Regions from separate parts of the Bacillus sp. JJ1127 genome, predicted to be linked through region 2. Evidence: predicted binding sites of a transcription regulator. Region 2 holds the regulator's gene; the other holds the start of a gene.

Region 1 (7,904 bases), on a different contig from region 2:
GCTTTGTCACCTAATTTATTACGTAGTTTTTTTATATGTGTATCTACTGTACGATCATCACCGTAGTAATCATATCCCCATAGCTGATCCAGCAAATGTTGACGTGATAATACAATCCCTTTGTTCTCCATTAAATAAACAAGAAGTTCAAATTCTTTATGCGTTAATATAACCTCTTCTCCATTTACAGATACTGTTCGTGAAAGTCGATTCACATCGATTCCAGCCATAGACATTACGTTTTCTTCAGCAACCCCTACTGCTCCATCAGCACGCTTTAATAACGTTTTTGCACGAGCTACTAATACTTTCGGACTGAAGGGCTTGGTTACATATTCATCCGCTCCCAGTTCAAAACCTAGTAATGTATCATCTTCATCAGAACGTGCTGTCATCATAATAATTGGCACTGCCGATTCTTTCCGGATACGGCGACAAACAGACCAACCATCTATTTCTGGCAGCATAATATCTAACATAATTAAATCAATTGTATGTTCAGCAAATAATTCTAACGCTTGTTTTCCATCTTCTGCTTCGATCACTTCAAAGCCTTCACTGCGAAAATAATCACTAACAATTTCGCGTAATCTTCTTTCATCTTCAACAAGTAATACTGTTTTATTCATCTAACCTATCCCGCCTTTTTACTCTTTCAATCGAATAATACGTTGATTGGAGCTTCCGCGAAATGGAAGTGTTAAATCTCTTTTATCGAGTTCAAACCTTCCATCGACCAAAACATCCCCATAGTGTAACAACTCTATCATATCATTATTTCGGGAACTCTGTATCTCTTCTAACGTATAACCAGTGTAAATCCATAAGTTTTTTTTCAAGTCCTTCACAGCTTTTGCTACCTTTTTCACTTCCGCAGCTTGAAAGAATGGATCTCCACCTGAAAATGTTACATCAGTGAGCGGATTTTCGGTAATCTCTTTTACAATTTCTTCCACAGTCATTTCTGTTCCATTACAAATATTCCACGACTTTGGATTATGGCAGCCTATACAACGATGCGGACAGCCCGCAAAAAACACGACTGTCCGCAATCCTTCCCCATCTACTACACTATCATGAATAATGTTCATAACTTTCATTTATGTTTCACCCGATCCGCTTCTTCACTACGTTTTGCACTATTCCATTTGGACATATCTCCTACAAGGTATCCAGTAATGCGACGAATTCTTTCTATCTCATGCTCGTCCTCATTTGCACAACTTGGACATTCATTACGAATGACACCATGATAACCACAGCACTTACAACGATCGACAGGGTGATTAATTGACCCATATCCTACTCCATATTGCGCCATTGCCTGCACGATTTGTTTTAAGGCTTTTTGATTATGAACTGCTGCTCCATCTAATTCAATATACGTAATATGCCCACCATTACAAAGTGCATGAAATGGCCCTTCTAAACGTATTTTATCTATCGCTTGAATGTTATAATACACCGGAATATGAAATGAATTTGTATAATAATTATGATTTGTTACACCGCTAATCATTCCAAATTCTTCTCGATCTTTTTTAACAAACTTACCTGATAGTCCTTCTGCAGGCGTTGCAATTAAAGAGAAATTCAACTGATGTTCTTCCATTGCTGCATCCATTTTCTGTCTCATAAAGGTAACAATCTCATATCCAAGATTCCATGATTCTTTATCTTCTCCATGATGTTTCCCTGTTAAAACAACTAAACATTCTGCAAGACCAATAAAACCAATGCTTAATGTTCCTTGTTTTAAAATTTCTGCAACAGAATCTTCAGTCTGCAGTTTCTCTCCGCCTCGCCATACTCCTTGTGAATATAAAAACCGAAAATCTCTTGCTTTTTTTGTACATTGATACGCAAATCTTTCTAGCAATTGGCAAATACCAAGATCTACATAATCATTTAACATCTCAAAGAACGCCTCTTTTGAACCGCTCATGAATGCTAGTTTCACTAGATTGATGGAAGTAAACGATAAATTCCCTCTTCCAATTGCCGTTTCTTCTCCATGAATATTAGACATAACACGAGTTCTGCATCCCATATAACACACTTCACTTTCAGGGCGACCATCATAATGGACTGCATTAAACGGTGCATCTAAAAATGAAAAATTCGGGAACAATCGTTCAGCTGTCGTTTCTAGTGCCAATTCAAACAAATCATAGTTCGGATCATTTTCTTCAAAATTCACACCTTTTTTCAATTTGAAAATTTGAATAGGGAAAATCGGTGTTTCGCCTTTTCCTAACCCTGCTTGCGTTGCTCGTAATAATTGTTTAACTAACAATCTGCCTTCTTTTGATGTGTCCGTTCCGTAGTTAATCGAAATAAACGGAACTTGACCACCACCTCGGCTATGCATACTATTTGAATTATGAATAAAAGCTTCACAAGCTTGATACGTATCGTTTTCTGTTTCCTTCCATGCAAATTCTTCTACTTGTTCTTTTGTTAATGGATAGTTTGCTAATCGTTTTTTATTTCTTTCAAATGTTTTTCTTACATATGGTGCTAAATCAATATCAAATAATGCAAATGATTGACCACCGTGCTGCATATTTTGATTTGCTTGAAAAATAATTGAAGCAAGCGCCAACGCACTTTTAATATCTTGTGGTTGCCTCATATGTCCATGCCCTGTATGAAATCCCTTTTCAAGCATTTGCGCTAAAGGAATTTGAGAACATGTTGTCGTACCTGTCGCATAAAAATCTAAATCATGTGGGTATACTATATTTTGATCTATTGCTTTTTTTACTTGTTCGGAAAGTAAATATTCCACCGCATAATATTTCGCACTCTCCGATGCAAATGTTCCCATCATTCCCATTGGAGATCGTCCATCAACATTTGCATTTTCTTGCATTAAGTCTTGTTCATTACTGTGGACAATCGTTTCAAAAATCTTTACAAGTTCTTCTCCATGTATACTTTGTTTCAGCATTACTTAACCCTCCAACTATATCTTGTCACTTCTCTAACGAAATGATACAACATATAGCCCTACTGGTTCTGTGAAAAATGTAACATTCCTGTGAAAGTTTTTTTAAGAAACATTGAATTTTCATTTACAAAAAAAATGTGCTCTTTACAAATGTATGGTACAATATACGGGAAAAACTCTTTTTACCCTTTATCAACACATTTGAATAAAGGAGACTGAACTTATGCTTATTACATATCTTTTATTGGTCGTTGCCTATCTACTCGGCTCGATTCCATCTGCACTTGTTGTTGGGAAAATTGGTTATGGAATCGACATTCGCGAGCATGGTAGCGGTAATTTAGGAGGAACGAATACTTTTCGTACACTAGGGAAAAAAGCTGGTTTTATCGTTACAATTTCCGACATTTTAAAAGGAACGTTAGCAACAGGTCTGCCGCTAATTTTCGGCTTACATATCCATCCTCTTTGGTTTGGATTAGCTGCAATTCTTGGACATATATATCCAATCTTTGCAAAATTCCGTGGTGGAAAAGCAGTTGCAACTACTGCTGGAGTACTTTTATGCTATGCACCAGTTGTTTTTTTAGTATTAGCCGTTGTCTTTTTCACCCTTCTATTTACAACAAGATACGTGTCACTTTCTTCTATGGTAACAGCTATTTTCGCTGTTATCGCATCGATTATTAACGGGGATAAGATCTTCATTGTTGCGATGTGTTTAGTAGCTGGTATGGTTATTTATAGACACCGTGCAAATATTGGACGAATTATAAATAAAACTGAACCGAAAGCAAATTTTACAAAGAAACAAAAGTAAGATTGTAGCCCACATAACGCAAAAAGAAAACGCAAAGCATATTAATAGCGTCTTTTTGCGTTATTTTTTATACTAAAGAAAAAGCAACATAATTTGGAGGAACTATACATGAATCTTTCCGTAACAAAAGAAGCAGTAAATTGGTATAAAGATGAATTAAACTTACAATCTGGCGATATGCTTCGCTTTTTCGTACAATATGGTGGTTGCAGTACTGTACAAAAAGGTCTTTCTTTAGGAATCCGTAAAGATGACCCTGCACATCCAGCTGTTCAAATTCAGGAAGAAGGCATCACTTTCTTCGTTGAAGGTGATGATGAATGGTTCTTTGATGGACACGACCTATCCGTTACTTTTAATGATGGTGATGACTTCCCACAATTTAATTATGAAAAATAAAAAAACGTGGCTTTCGCCACGCTTTTTTATTTTTTCTTAATTTCCTCATATTTTGCATACCACTCAGGATATAGTTTCTTAAAGGATACAGGACGAAAACCCTCTTTTTTCGCACAAATATTTGTTGTTGTAGCTGTAATACAAAGGTCTCCATCACCATTATAAATTTCATATCCATATATAACACGAAGGGGACTAACTGAATCAATCCACGTTTTCACAATTGCTTTTTCTCCATAACGCATTGCTTTTCGATATGAAATTTGCAAATCTAATACGGGAGAAATAATTCCTTCCTGCTCCATCTCAATATATGAAAATCCTAATTCTTGTATCAATTTCGTACGCCCTAGTTCAAGCCATACTAAATAATTTGAATGATAAACAACACCCATTTGATCCGTTTCCGCATAGCGGATTTCAATTTCATGTTCTGCTACAAACATATCACTATCTCCTTCACACTTCTGTTTCCTTGCATACATTTAATCATAATACAGGGAAATCAAAAATAAAATAGAAACGGTGGATCTTTTTACTGAAAGGAGCAAGTATATGATTCAAATTGTAACCGTTCGTAGTGGTGATAGCGTATATAGTTTAGCAACAAAATATGGCACTACACCTGAAGAAATTGTAAAAGATAATGGACTGAATCCCGCTGAAACACTCGTTGTTGGTCAGGCACTCATTGTAAATACGAAAGGAAATAATTATTACGTACAGCCAGGCGACAGTCTTTATCGAATTGCTCAAACATATAACGTTCCTCTCGCCAGCTTAGCAAAAGTTAATAATCTATCATTAAAATCCGTTCTCCATGTTGGGCAACAATTATATGTACCACAAGGCTCAAAACGAGCGATAGAATCTATCGCCTACTTGCAACCTTCCACGGTACCTATTAAAGAAAGCTTAGTAAATGCTACGCGGGCTATTAATCCTTATTTAACATATTTGGCTTATTTCAGCTTTGAAGCACAAAGAGATGGAACTTTAAAAGAGCCAACCGAAACCGCTAGAATTGCTGAGCTCGCTAGGCGAGGACAAACAATCCCGATGCTCGTTATTACGAATATCGAAAATGGGAACTTCAGCACTGCATTAGCATCTGTTCTTTTAAGAAGCACTACCATTCAAAATAAGTTTATTACTAACATTCTACAAACAGCTGAGAAATACGGTATGCGTGATATTCATTTCGACTTCGAAAATGTCGCTCCAGAAGACCGTGAAGCATACAACCGCTTTTTACGAAGTGTAAAAGCAAGATTACCTGAAGGATATACGTTAAGTACGACACTTGTCCCAAAAACAAGTTCAAAACAAAAAGGCAAATTTTTTGAAGCGCATGATTATAAAGCACAAGGAGAAATTGTCGACTTTGTCGTGATTATGACTTATGACTGGGGATGGCAAGGCGGACCGCCAATGGCAGTTTCTCCTATTGGCCCTGTAAAACAGGTAATCCAATATGCAAAATCTCAAATGCCACCGCACAAAATTATGATGGGTCAAAACTTATATGGTTTCGACTGGACACTTCCGTTTAAAGCAGGGAACCCTCCTGCAAAAGCTGTTAGTTCGGTCTCAGCTGTTGCCCTTGCTCGTAAATATAACGTTCCAATTCGCTATGATTTCACTGCTCAAGCACCACACTTTAATTACTTTAATGAAAATGGTGTGCAGCATGAAGTATGGTTTGAAGATGCACGGTCAGTCCAAAGTAAATTTAATTTAATTAAAGAGCAAGGCATACGCGGTATTAGCTATTGGAAAATTGGTCTTCCTTTCCCGCAAAATTGGCGTTTACTTACTGAAAATTTCTCAGTTACAAAAAAAGGCTGACGATTGTCAGCCTTTTTACCCATTATATTCAGATTCATCTTTTATTTCACTTTTCAATGAATCAATACTTTCTAAACGGCGTTGGTTTTTTGCTTCAATTGCAGCGCGATCTTGTTCATTTGAAACCTCTGCAGTTTCTTTTGCCTCATTAAAATTATCAATCGTATTTTGTACCATCTCTTGTAACTTTTCTACATTGTCACTTCTGTCATCTGGATTCGCTTTATATTGCTCTGCCATGCTATTTCCCTCCTAATTGAGATATACATACCATGTTAGTTTTCCAAAAACAAATTAGATTATGTACACACATAAAGAAAAGGAGAATGAAAACATTCTCCTTTTCTTTAACCGTTATCAACAATCGGTTGTTTTCCAGTCTGATCTTGCATTTGTTTGCCTTTATTTCCACCAGCTTTTTTTGATTGCGTTCCAATTTGGTTCGGTGCAAAGTCTTTTGGATTCTTTTTTGGATTACCCATCGTTATCGCCTCCTTATCACTAGTATCATACTAGTGATAAGAATTATTCAGCTTGCTTAAAAAGCCTCATCTCATAACGTTTTTCAATTCGTTCTTCAATCCGTTCAATTGCATCACGATCGCTTAGTAGTTGCCGCTTATTTTCCTTCACAAGTTCCTCGAATGTTTTTCGACGATTTCTTCTCATGTTGTTCATCCTTTCTCCTTCTCTTTCTTATTATTAGTATGAACAAATAAAAAACTCTTTAATCAGACTTATGAGAAAACTTCATATTTTAATAAAGAACAGTTTATTGTACACAAAAAATCCATTCGCAGTTTCTCTAGACTGCAAATGGATTTTTTTATTTCATTATACTCAAATACTTCTTAATCTCTTCCTCTGCATTCACTTGATTTTCTTTATACTCGTGCAGAGCTCGCAACACTGAATCGTATTCCTCCAAAATATAGCCTTCTAACTTCGTAAAGTCATCTAAGCTTTCAATCATTATTCTCGTTATACCTAATTCACTTTTTAAAGCTGGCTCGCATTTTAAACTCGTACATATTTCTAACACTTCTTGTTCCGTTTTTTCCGTTAGCACATATTTTTTCCGTCCTTTTACCTTCAACCTTACAATCGGATAAAAAGCTTTAATATCTAAATAACTTCCGACACTCACACTACGAATCCATTCTATATCGCGATTGTGCTTCACAAACATTTCTTTTATTAATGTGCATACTATTTCTTCTTCAACCGCTTCTTTTTTCGTTTTCTTTTGTCCTTCTTCCTGTATAGCTGCACATTTTTGATAAACCGCTGCGCACGTTATACAATCATCCAGTGCATTATGCGAACTCAAACGAATGCCGAGCATTCTTTTTAAAGTCTCAAGTTTATGATTCGGGGCATGCTTCATATACTTTTTCGCTAAAAATACCGTATCAACGACTTTATTTTTAGGCTCCGATAACCTAAGCATATTCGTATTACTCTTTAAAAAGCGCATATCAAAAGAAGCATTATGCGCAACGATTGTGTCTTTTCCTAAAAATGCTAAAAACAAAGGCAAAACTTCCTGAATTGTTGGTGCATCTGAAACACGATAATTTGTAATCCCTGTTAAACTTGTAATACGGCTAGGTATAGGCCGTTCTGGATTTACGAAAGAAACAAATTGATCTGCTAGTTCATGATTACGGTATCGAACCGCTGCTACTTGAATAATCCGATCACTATACGGATTAAATCCTGTCGTTTCAAAGTCAATAACAACATAGTCCACTGGCAAAGTTAAATGTCCCACAACATACTCTCCTCAAATTATTATTATCTTTCAAATTTCTTTTATCATATCATGAACAAACTGTTTGATGAAAAAGAAAAGACAGAAATGGTCTTTTACCAATCCTGTCT
Region 2 (8,158 bases):
TGAATATCAATCATCTTACCTTGAATAATCAATTTTGGCTCGTATCCTTGAATCATATTTTTACATGATTCTAAGTTCGGACAATCTGCGCATCCAACGCTTTGCCCAATATATTCATACAATTTCACTAGACTTCGTTCTATCATAGAAGTTGTTACTTCACCTTTATGTTCTTCAATAAACTCTTTCACACGCGGATGTGCCATAACTTCTGCTTTTAACACTTCATATCTATTTTTAAAATTTTCGTTTTTCATCAACTTTGTAAATGAATTTTGAATATGCTCCATTTTTTCACCTCAAAGAGCGTTCATTCTCTTCTACTAATCACGCTTATATTTTTTTAGTACTTCTTCTAGTCTCTTTCGTTCTTCTTCTAGCTTGCTTGGATTTTCTTTTGAACTTGCACGATCTTGCGATTGTTCTTTGGATTCTTCTTTCGCTTCTTCCTTAAGCCAATCCGGCACCATTTCTTTCCGTACTGGTTTCTTCAATGCACGGCCTTTTTTCTTCGTTTCAGCCCATTCTTGATATTGGCGATTCTCTTCTTTTGCTAAAGCCATCGCTTCTGACACTGTGCCCACCTTCTTCCTTGCCCAGTGTCCTGCAATCTTCTCAACATATGTTTTAGCAAGTTTCATATCAGAACGCAACATTACATAATAAATAAGTACGTTGACAACGCCTGGCGTCAACTTTTGATTCATCATTACTTCTTCGACAATTTGCAAATCCGCTTTTGTCGCTTCTGCTCCGCCCGAAATCTCTTTTAACAATTGTTTCGGTGAAATTTCTTCTAGCTGTTTTATGAGCATCTCTTCTTGCGTAGAGGGCTCTTTCTCTTTCATCGTACGTGCAGCGTGAGGTTGTACTCGTTCACTTAATACAGGAAGCGCTTGACCATTTTCAAATTGATACCAATCGCGTGCCCCTTTCCGAAGCCGTTCCATATCAATCGTTTGCATTTCTGTCATTGCGCCAAGGACAATATTTTGCATCGATAACACATCAACACCATACACATAAGCCAGTGTGACAACACATTCACGTACTTGATCCGTAATCGATTTTCTTGGGACGAGTGTTGATAATCCTTCTACAAATAAAGAAAAATCAAAGAAATCATTCCAAAGCTTTGGAGCATTCCCCTTTGTATTGCCAGGCATGACCGTTGTATTTGGAATTCGAAGTTCTTCTTGCGCATGCTCAAATTGTCCTGGGTTAAACGAATCAAATACGTCATTAAAAGAGTGCGTAACATTTTCATATACAGTAAAATCAAACGCTTCTTCTAAGAAATATTGCTTTACCTGATTGTATTTCGTTCTGCTTAACCTGTTGTATAAGAAGATACTTAAGACGATATCATCAAAAAATTGTTTTGGAGACAATGGTGGCTGGAGTTCATATATAAACATTCTAATATCTTTTTCTTTTTTTATATATACGTTTAAAAGACCAATTGCTTCTAATTTCACTCGCTCCTCATACACTTCAGGAAGCTGCATTTGCATTGTGACCATAAGAGAGTGATGCGTATTCTCTTTTCCAAACACACGATCTTGTTCTAGCTCTCCCCACAGCGTCATGTATAAGCTAAAAGCTCTGCTACCTACTAACGGCTGGTATAACATCGTTAATACTTTCCGATCGTAGCTATGCAGCAATCCCTTTGCACTTACTTTATAACGATCAATTGGCAATAGCTCCATCCATGACTGTTTTTCCATCCTTGCAATTCCTTTCTTTTATCCATTCTAACTCATGCTTTATCACGTTCTACCTATATAATTTCTTAGTGAAAAAGAGCTATTAGCTTGCGCTTCTAGCTCTCTTATCCCGTTATTTGCAGGTTACATTCTTCTATCATTTCAAAGTAAAGTAATTAAAAGAAAAAGCGCGATTACAGATTATAACTGCGCTCTATTCTCTCTCTTTTTGCAGTATATCTTTTAATTCTTCAATGAATACATTTAAATCTTTAAATTGACGGTATACGGAAGCAAAACGTACATAAGCAACATCATCGATATCTCGCAAAGCTTCCATCACGATCTCACCAATCATATCACTTTTCACTTCTGATATACCTAAATTACGAAGTTCACGCTCTACATTTTGCGTTACTTCTTCTAATTGTTTTAAGGATACAGGTCTTTTTTCGCACGCTTTAATTAATCCACGTAGAATCTTTTCTTTATTAAACTCTTCTCGTGTTCCTTCTTTTTTTACAACAATAAGAGGTGGTTCTTCCACTCGTTCAAATGTCGTAAATCGATGTAAGCAACTTTCACACTCTCTCCTTCTTCGAATAGAGCGTCCCTCATCTACTGGACGTGAATCCAACACTCTCGTGCCATTATGAAAACAGGATGGACAACGCAACTCATTCACTCCCTTACAAAGTAATCTGTACTCTCTTCCATTCACCTACACGTAAATATATATACAATATTATATAACCTATTTGTCTGCGCTTACCACTTTAAGCCGATACTTATGATCATTTTCTCCCTCTTTAACGGGTAATGATATTCCCACCTCAACATTCGGCGAAAACAAAAAACTTGCACGGGAGATAAAAAACTGCCCGTAAAAGCCCGATTGGTGCGGGCTAGCCATCAATGAAAAAACAACTGATGGAAGTTTTACTTTATATAAACTAAAAAAGAGGTGCATTATACACCTCTTTACATTTTAAATCAATTATGTTCTTTTTTAAAGAGCTTTTGTTTCTCTATGCTTAATTTCGAAGCTACCTGTGCCTCGAGGAAGCTCGATGCTCTCTCGCGTTTTCGCATTTAAACCTTCTGCAATATATTCTGCAGCAACATTTGGATCAATACGATCCCCGCAAGTATAAACATCAATACTCGCATAGCCGTGTTCTGGAAAACTGTGAATTGTTAAGTGTGATTCTGAAATAATTACCACTCCACTTACACCCTGTGGTGCAAACTTATGGAAGGCAACCTCACGCACTTCAGCACCAGCTCTTAGTGCTGCATCCACAAATAATTGTTCAATAAACGGCATATCATTAAGCTTGTCGAAATCGCAATCCCAAAGTTCAGCGATTACGTGACGACCCATCGTGTCCATAGTATCCATTCTACAGTTCCCCCTTGTAAATTTAATTCTAACTGTTCGAATTGAAAACTAATTTGCAATTTGGCTTGCTCCACTACCACGGGGGAAAGTTAGTCCAGAGAGGTCCTAACCCTTTAAGTAGTGACTACGTACCTCAGCTCTTAAGTTTACGAGTGTTAGTATACTTTGTTTATTTTCATTTTGCAACAACAGTTTTTTCGATTTTTTGTCATATTCTCTTCTTTACTTTTCCCAAAAAAAAATAAAAGATTCGCAAATACAGTAATCACAATGTTTCTAAGTATGTATCACTCAAAAAATTATATTCGTGTAATTTTTTTCCTTTTCAGAAAAAAATAAAAAGAAGGCAAGCAATCGCTTGCCCTCTCCCTTTTTCACTTAAATATGTTGTACGTTGTCTTGTTTTGCTAATTCGCTAACAACCAACTTTACAAGATCAACAACACGGCGAGAGTAACCCCACTCGTTATCATACCAAGCAAGTACTTTCACTTTGCGTTCGCCCATTACCATTGTGGATAAACCATCAATGATAGCTGAATGCGTATTTGTATTAAAGTCAATAGAAACTAAAGGTTCTTCGCTGAACTCTACAATTCCTTTCATTGCACCGTTTGCAACAGTTTTAAACGCTTCATTAATTTCTTCAACTGTTACATCACGTTTCACATCTACTACTAAATCAACAAGAGACACGTTTGGTGTTGGAACACGAAGTGCCATACCATGAAGTTTTCCATTTAAATGTGGAAGAACTTTTGCTAGTGCTTTCGCAGCACCTGTTGTTGTAGGAATAATAGACTGTCCACAAGCACGTGCTCTTCTTAAATCTTTATGTGGGTTATCAATATTTTTTTGGTCATTTGTATAAGCGTGAACAGTTGTCATTAAACCGTTTTCAATTCCGAACTGCTCATCTAACACCTTAACAACAGGCGCTAAACAGTTTGTTGTACAAGATGCATTGGAAATAACTGTATGTTTTGTAATATCTAATTGATCGTCATTTACACCAACTACAATTGTTACATCTTCATTTTTACCAGGTGCTGTTAAAATAACTTTTTTCGCCCCAGCTTCTACATGAAGAATCGCTTTTTCTTTTGCATTAAATTTTCCAGTTGCTTCAATTACAACTTCAACATCTAATTCTTTCCAAGGCAATTCTTTTGGATCGCGGTTGTTTAGAAGGCGAATCATTTTCCCATCTACTAATAAATGATCTTCAAATGCTTCTACTGTTCCGTCAAACTTGCCATGAATTGTATCATACTTGATTAAATGCGCTAATGTTTCTGATGGATAGCTTGCATTGATTGCTACAATTTCGAATGCGCTTTCTTTTATTGCTTGACGAAATACCATTCTACCAATACGTCCAAATCCATTAATTGCCACACGAGTCATAATATGTTATCCCCCTTGAATGCGTTATACTAATTATCTCTAATCCCAATAATAGTATAACACAAAAAGAAGATATGTCACTAAGCATTTTTATTAATTTCACAATTTTTTAGTTAATAATGTTCCATTCCTTTAAAATGCGCTGTAATTGTGCTTTTGTTTCAGTAATTGTGCCATCATTATGAATGATTTTATCAGCCAATGTTACCTTTTCTATTAAAGGCATTTGGGAATCAATACGCGCCTTCGCTTCCTCTTCTGAAAAACCATTTCGTTTCATTAAACGTTCTAACTGCGTACTGGGCGCAACAGCTACAACTAAAATTTGATCAACAAGATTCGTTAGCTTACTTTCAAATAAAAGCGGAATATCTAGCACAACCGCTTGCATCCCTTCCTTTATGTACATATCCTTTTGATCATTCATTTCTTTACGAACAGCTGGATGAACAATTCCATTTAACTGCAATCGTTTTTCCTCATTATGAAATACAATACTTCCAAGTTTCGGACGATCAAGCTCCCCATCCGCTTGCAATATCTCTTTCCCAAACACCTCTACAATTTTGTTATATGCCGGTTTCCCTTGTTCTACAACTTCTCTTGCAATAATATCTGCATCAATCACAGGAATGCTTAGTTCACGAAACATTTGTGAAACCGTACTTTTTCCGCTTGCAATGCCTCCCGTTAATCCAATTACAACTGTCATCATTCTTCCTCCTCAACAATAAAGGCGTGAAACTTATGTTCCACGCCTTCTACATTTTCCAAATTCCAATAATAATGAGTAAAATCCCAGGCAGGAAAGTGAATTTTTGTAACCATCGCATACTTGATAAAACTGTGCCAAGCTTCATTCCAATAAATAAGAACAAAGAACTCATAATCGCAACTGATATTGCCATCATTACAGGTGCATATCCTAGTAAAGATGCACCTATTCCAGCTCCAAACGAATCTACCGACAGAGCAATACCAAGAAGTAAAGCCTCTCCTCCAGAGATTGTGCCCGATTTATCAAAATCAGCGACAGTTGGTTTCCTTAAAATTTGAATGACTAATCCAAGCGAAGCAATTTCTAATTTCCAAATTTTCTCTTCTTGCTGAGGTTCCTCTTTTTTATCACCTCTAAAAAATTGATATAATACCCACACACCAATACCAACGAGAACAAGCCCACCGATGCGCGTCGCAATAACAGGTGAAAATACTTTAGCAATCATATGTCCAATTCCCATTGAAGCAAGCATCACAGCTGCCGAACATACCCCAATGATTATGATTGATTTAAACGGAATCCGCACGCTTCTTAGTCCATAAGTAAGCCCTACGCTACAACTATCTAAACTTAATGTGAAAGCTAATAAAACAAGAGAAAAATAAAGGTACATCGGTAAGCTCCTTCCCTATACACAGCTTTGCTGTATGTATATGACAAATGCCTATCCGATGTTATTGGAAAATCGCTTTCTTAGCTTCTAGGCTGACAAGTTGGACAATAATGTGTGCCGCGCCCACCAACAACTGTTTTTTCAATTACAGTACCACAGGTTACGCACGGTTCACCTTTTCTTCCATACACATTCAACAGCTCTTGAAACGAACCGATTTGGCCTTGTGAATTTATATACGTCCGAATGGTACTTCCACCGCGTTCAACTGCTTCTCTTAATGTTATAACGGTTGCCTCATAAATCTTTTCTATTTCAGCTTTCGTTAAAGATGAAGCTTCTCGTTCCGGGTAAATCCCCGAACGGAACAATACTTCATCTACATATATATTACCAAGCCCAACTAAAAGACGTTGGTCTAGCAATACAACTTTTATTTTACGATTCGTTTTTTGCAATCTTTCTTGTAAATATCCTGGCGTCAATTCAACGTCAAACGGCTCTGGTCCTAAATCAGCGAGCGGCATTTGTTCAAATTCTTCACCTTTTTTAAAGAGGTGCATCGTACCAAACTTTCTCACATCTTTATAGTGTAACTCCGTACCATCTGTAAACCGAAAACGCACATGCGTATGTTTATCTACCGGCTCATCACCTTTATGAAGTAAATATTTTCCCTCCATACGTAAATGTGAAACAATCACATACTTTGTTACATAAAGAAGTAAAAACTTACCTCTTCGTTCAATTCGTTCGATCGTTTCACCTCGCAACATTTCCTTAAAGAGTTCTGCATCATCTGGTCGTTTTACTAATTTCGGATATGTTACAATTACATCTTTAATTGTTTTTCCTGTTACAAGATTTTCAAGCGTCCTTCTAACATTTTCAACCTCTGGTAATTCAGGCATTTCATCACTTCCTTATTTTGCGTCATACCAAGTTGGACCGTAAGAGTAATCAACTTTCAGCGGAACTGCAAGTTCAATCGCATGTTCCATCACTTCAGGTACAAGCTTCTCTAGTTTTTCTACTTCTTCTTTTGGCACCTCAAAGATTAATTCATCGTGTACTTGCAGAAGAAGACGCGCTTGTAATCCTTCTTCTTCTAAACGATCTGCCATAATAATCATCGCTTTTTTAATAATATCTGCCGCACTGCCTTGAATTGGTGTATTCATTGCAGTACGCTCTGCAAAACTGCGTAAATTAAAGTTACGGCTCGTAATTTCTGGAATATAGCGGCGACGATTTAATAATGTAGAAACGTACCCTTTTTGCTTTGCTTCTTGTACAATCTCATCCATATATTCTTTCACGCCAGGGAAGCTAGCGAAATACTTTTCAATAAATTCTCCTGCTGCTTTTCGTGTAATTCCTAAGTTTTGTGAAAGTCCATAATCACTAATGCCGTATACAATTCCGAAGTTAACTGCTTTCGCTTGACGTCTCATGTTCGATGTTACTTCATCTTTTCCAACGCCAAATACGTCCATTGCCGTTTTCGTATGAATATCCATATCATGCTGGAACGCTTCTACTAATCCCTTGTCTTTTGCAATATGCGCCAGTACACGTAATTCGATTTGCGAATAATCGGCTGCATACATAATCCATCCTTCTTTTGAAGGAACGAACGCTTGGCGAATCTTTCTTCCTTCTTCTAAACGAATCGGGATATTTTGTAAGTTCGGATCTGTAGAACTTAGTCGGCCCGTTTGCGTTAACACTTGATTAAAGCGAGTATGAATTTTAGAAGAATCTTCATGAACAACTTTTAACAATCCTTCAATATACGTCGAATTTAATTTTCCTAATTGACGATAGTATAGAATATTAGGAATGATTTCATGATGGTCCATCAGCTTGTCCAATACGTCAGCTGATGTAGAATATCCTGTTTTCGTCTTTTTTATAACTGGCAAGTTTAGGGTTTCAAATAGGACAACACCTAGCTGCTTTGGTGAGTTAATATTAAACTCTGTTCCTGCAAGCTCATAAATCTCTTGTTCCATTTCCTTGAGTCTTCCAGCAAGCTCATCTCCCATATTACGCAAGCGCTCTGTATCAACCATAACACCTTTTACTTCCATTTCAGCTAACACGCGAGCAAGTGGCATTTCGAGCTCTGTAAACAGTTCATACTGTTCATTTTTTTCTAGTTCCTCTACAAATGTTTGTTGCACATCATATAATACATGAACTTTACGAGCTACGTGTTCTGCCACTATATCTTGCTCTGGAAC

The links. Region 2 encodes NrdR, which represses ribonucleotide reductase genes. Its sites were predicted from a motif close to AACACNATATATNGTGTT; they were not measured.
Region 1: V7183_RS23175 (anaerobic ribonucleoside triphosphate reductase) is a predicted target of NrdR. The motif match lies at 2,997-3,014, and genes of this name have one in related genera.

Annotation. Positions count from the first base shown of each region.
Region 1 is NZ_JBALQK010000299.1:885-8,788, reverse strand. It holds gene V7183_RS23185 (response regulator transcription factor) at 1-629, opposite strand, end outside; gene nrdG (anaerobic ribonucleoside-triphosphate reductase activating protein) at 648-1,100, opposite strand; gene V7183_RS23175 (anaerobic ribonucleoside triphosphate reductase) at 1,097-2,953, opposite strand; gene plsY (glycerol-3-phosphate 1-O-acyltransferase PlsY) at 3,177-3,773, shown strand; gene V7183_RS23165 (HesB/YadR/YfhF family protein) at 3,882-4,172, shown strand; gene V7183_RS23160 (acyl-CoA thioesterase) at 4,199-4,618, opposite strand; gene V7183_RS23155 (LysM peptidoglycan-binding domain-containing protein) at 4,728-6,020, shown strand; gene tlp (small acid-soluble spore protein Tlp) at 6,036-6,260, opposite strand; gene sspN (acid-soluble spore protein SspN) at 6,368-6,502, opposite strand; gene V7183_RS23140 (FbpB family small basic protein) at 6,546-6,689, opposite strand; gene V7183_RS23135 (3'-5' exonuclease) at 6,847-7,794, opposite strand.
Region 2 is NZ_JBALQK010000159.1:5,775-13,932, reverse strand. It holds gene dnaI (primosomal protein DnaI) at 1-290, opposite strand, end outside; gene V7183_RS16150 (replication initiation and membrane attachment family protein) at 324-1,730, opposite strand; gene nrdR (transcriptional regulator NrdR) at 1,924-2,385, opposite strand; gene speD (adenosylmethionine decarboxylase) at 2,719-3,102, opposite strand; gene V7183_RS16135 (glyceraldehyde-3-phosphate dehydrogenase) at 3,490-4,518, opposite strand; gene coaE (dephospho-CoA kinase) at 4,628-5,230, opposite strand; gene ytaF (sporulation membrane protein YtaF) at 5,280-5,912, opposite strand; gene mutM (DNA-formamidopyrimidine glycosylase) at 5,993-6,823, opposite strand; gene polA (DNA polymerase I) at 6,836-8,158, opposite strand, start outside.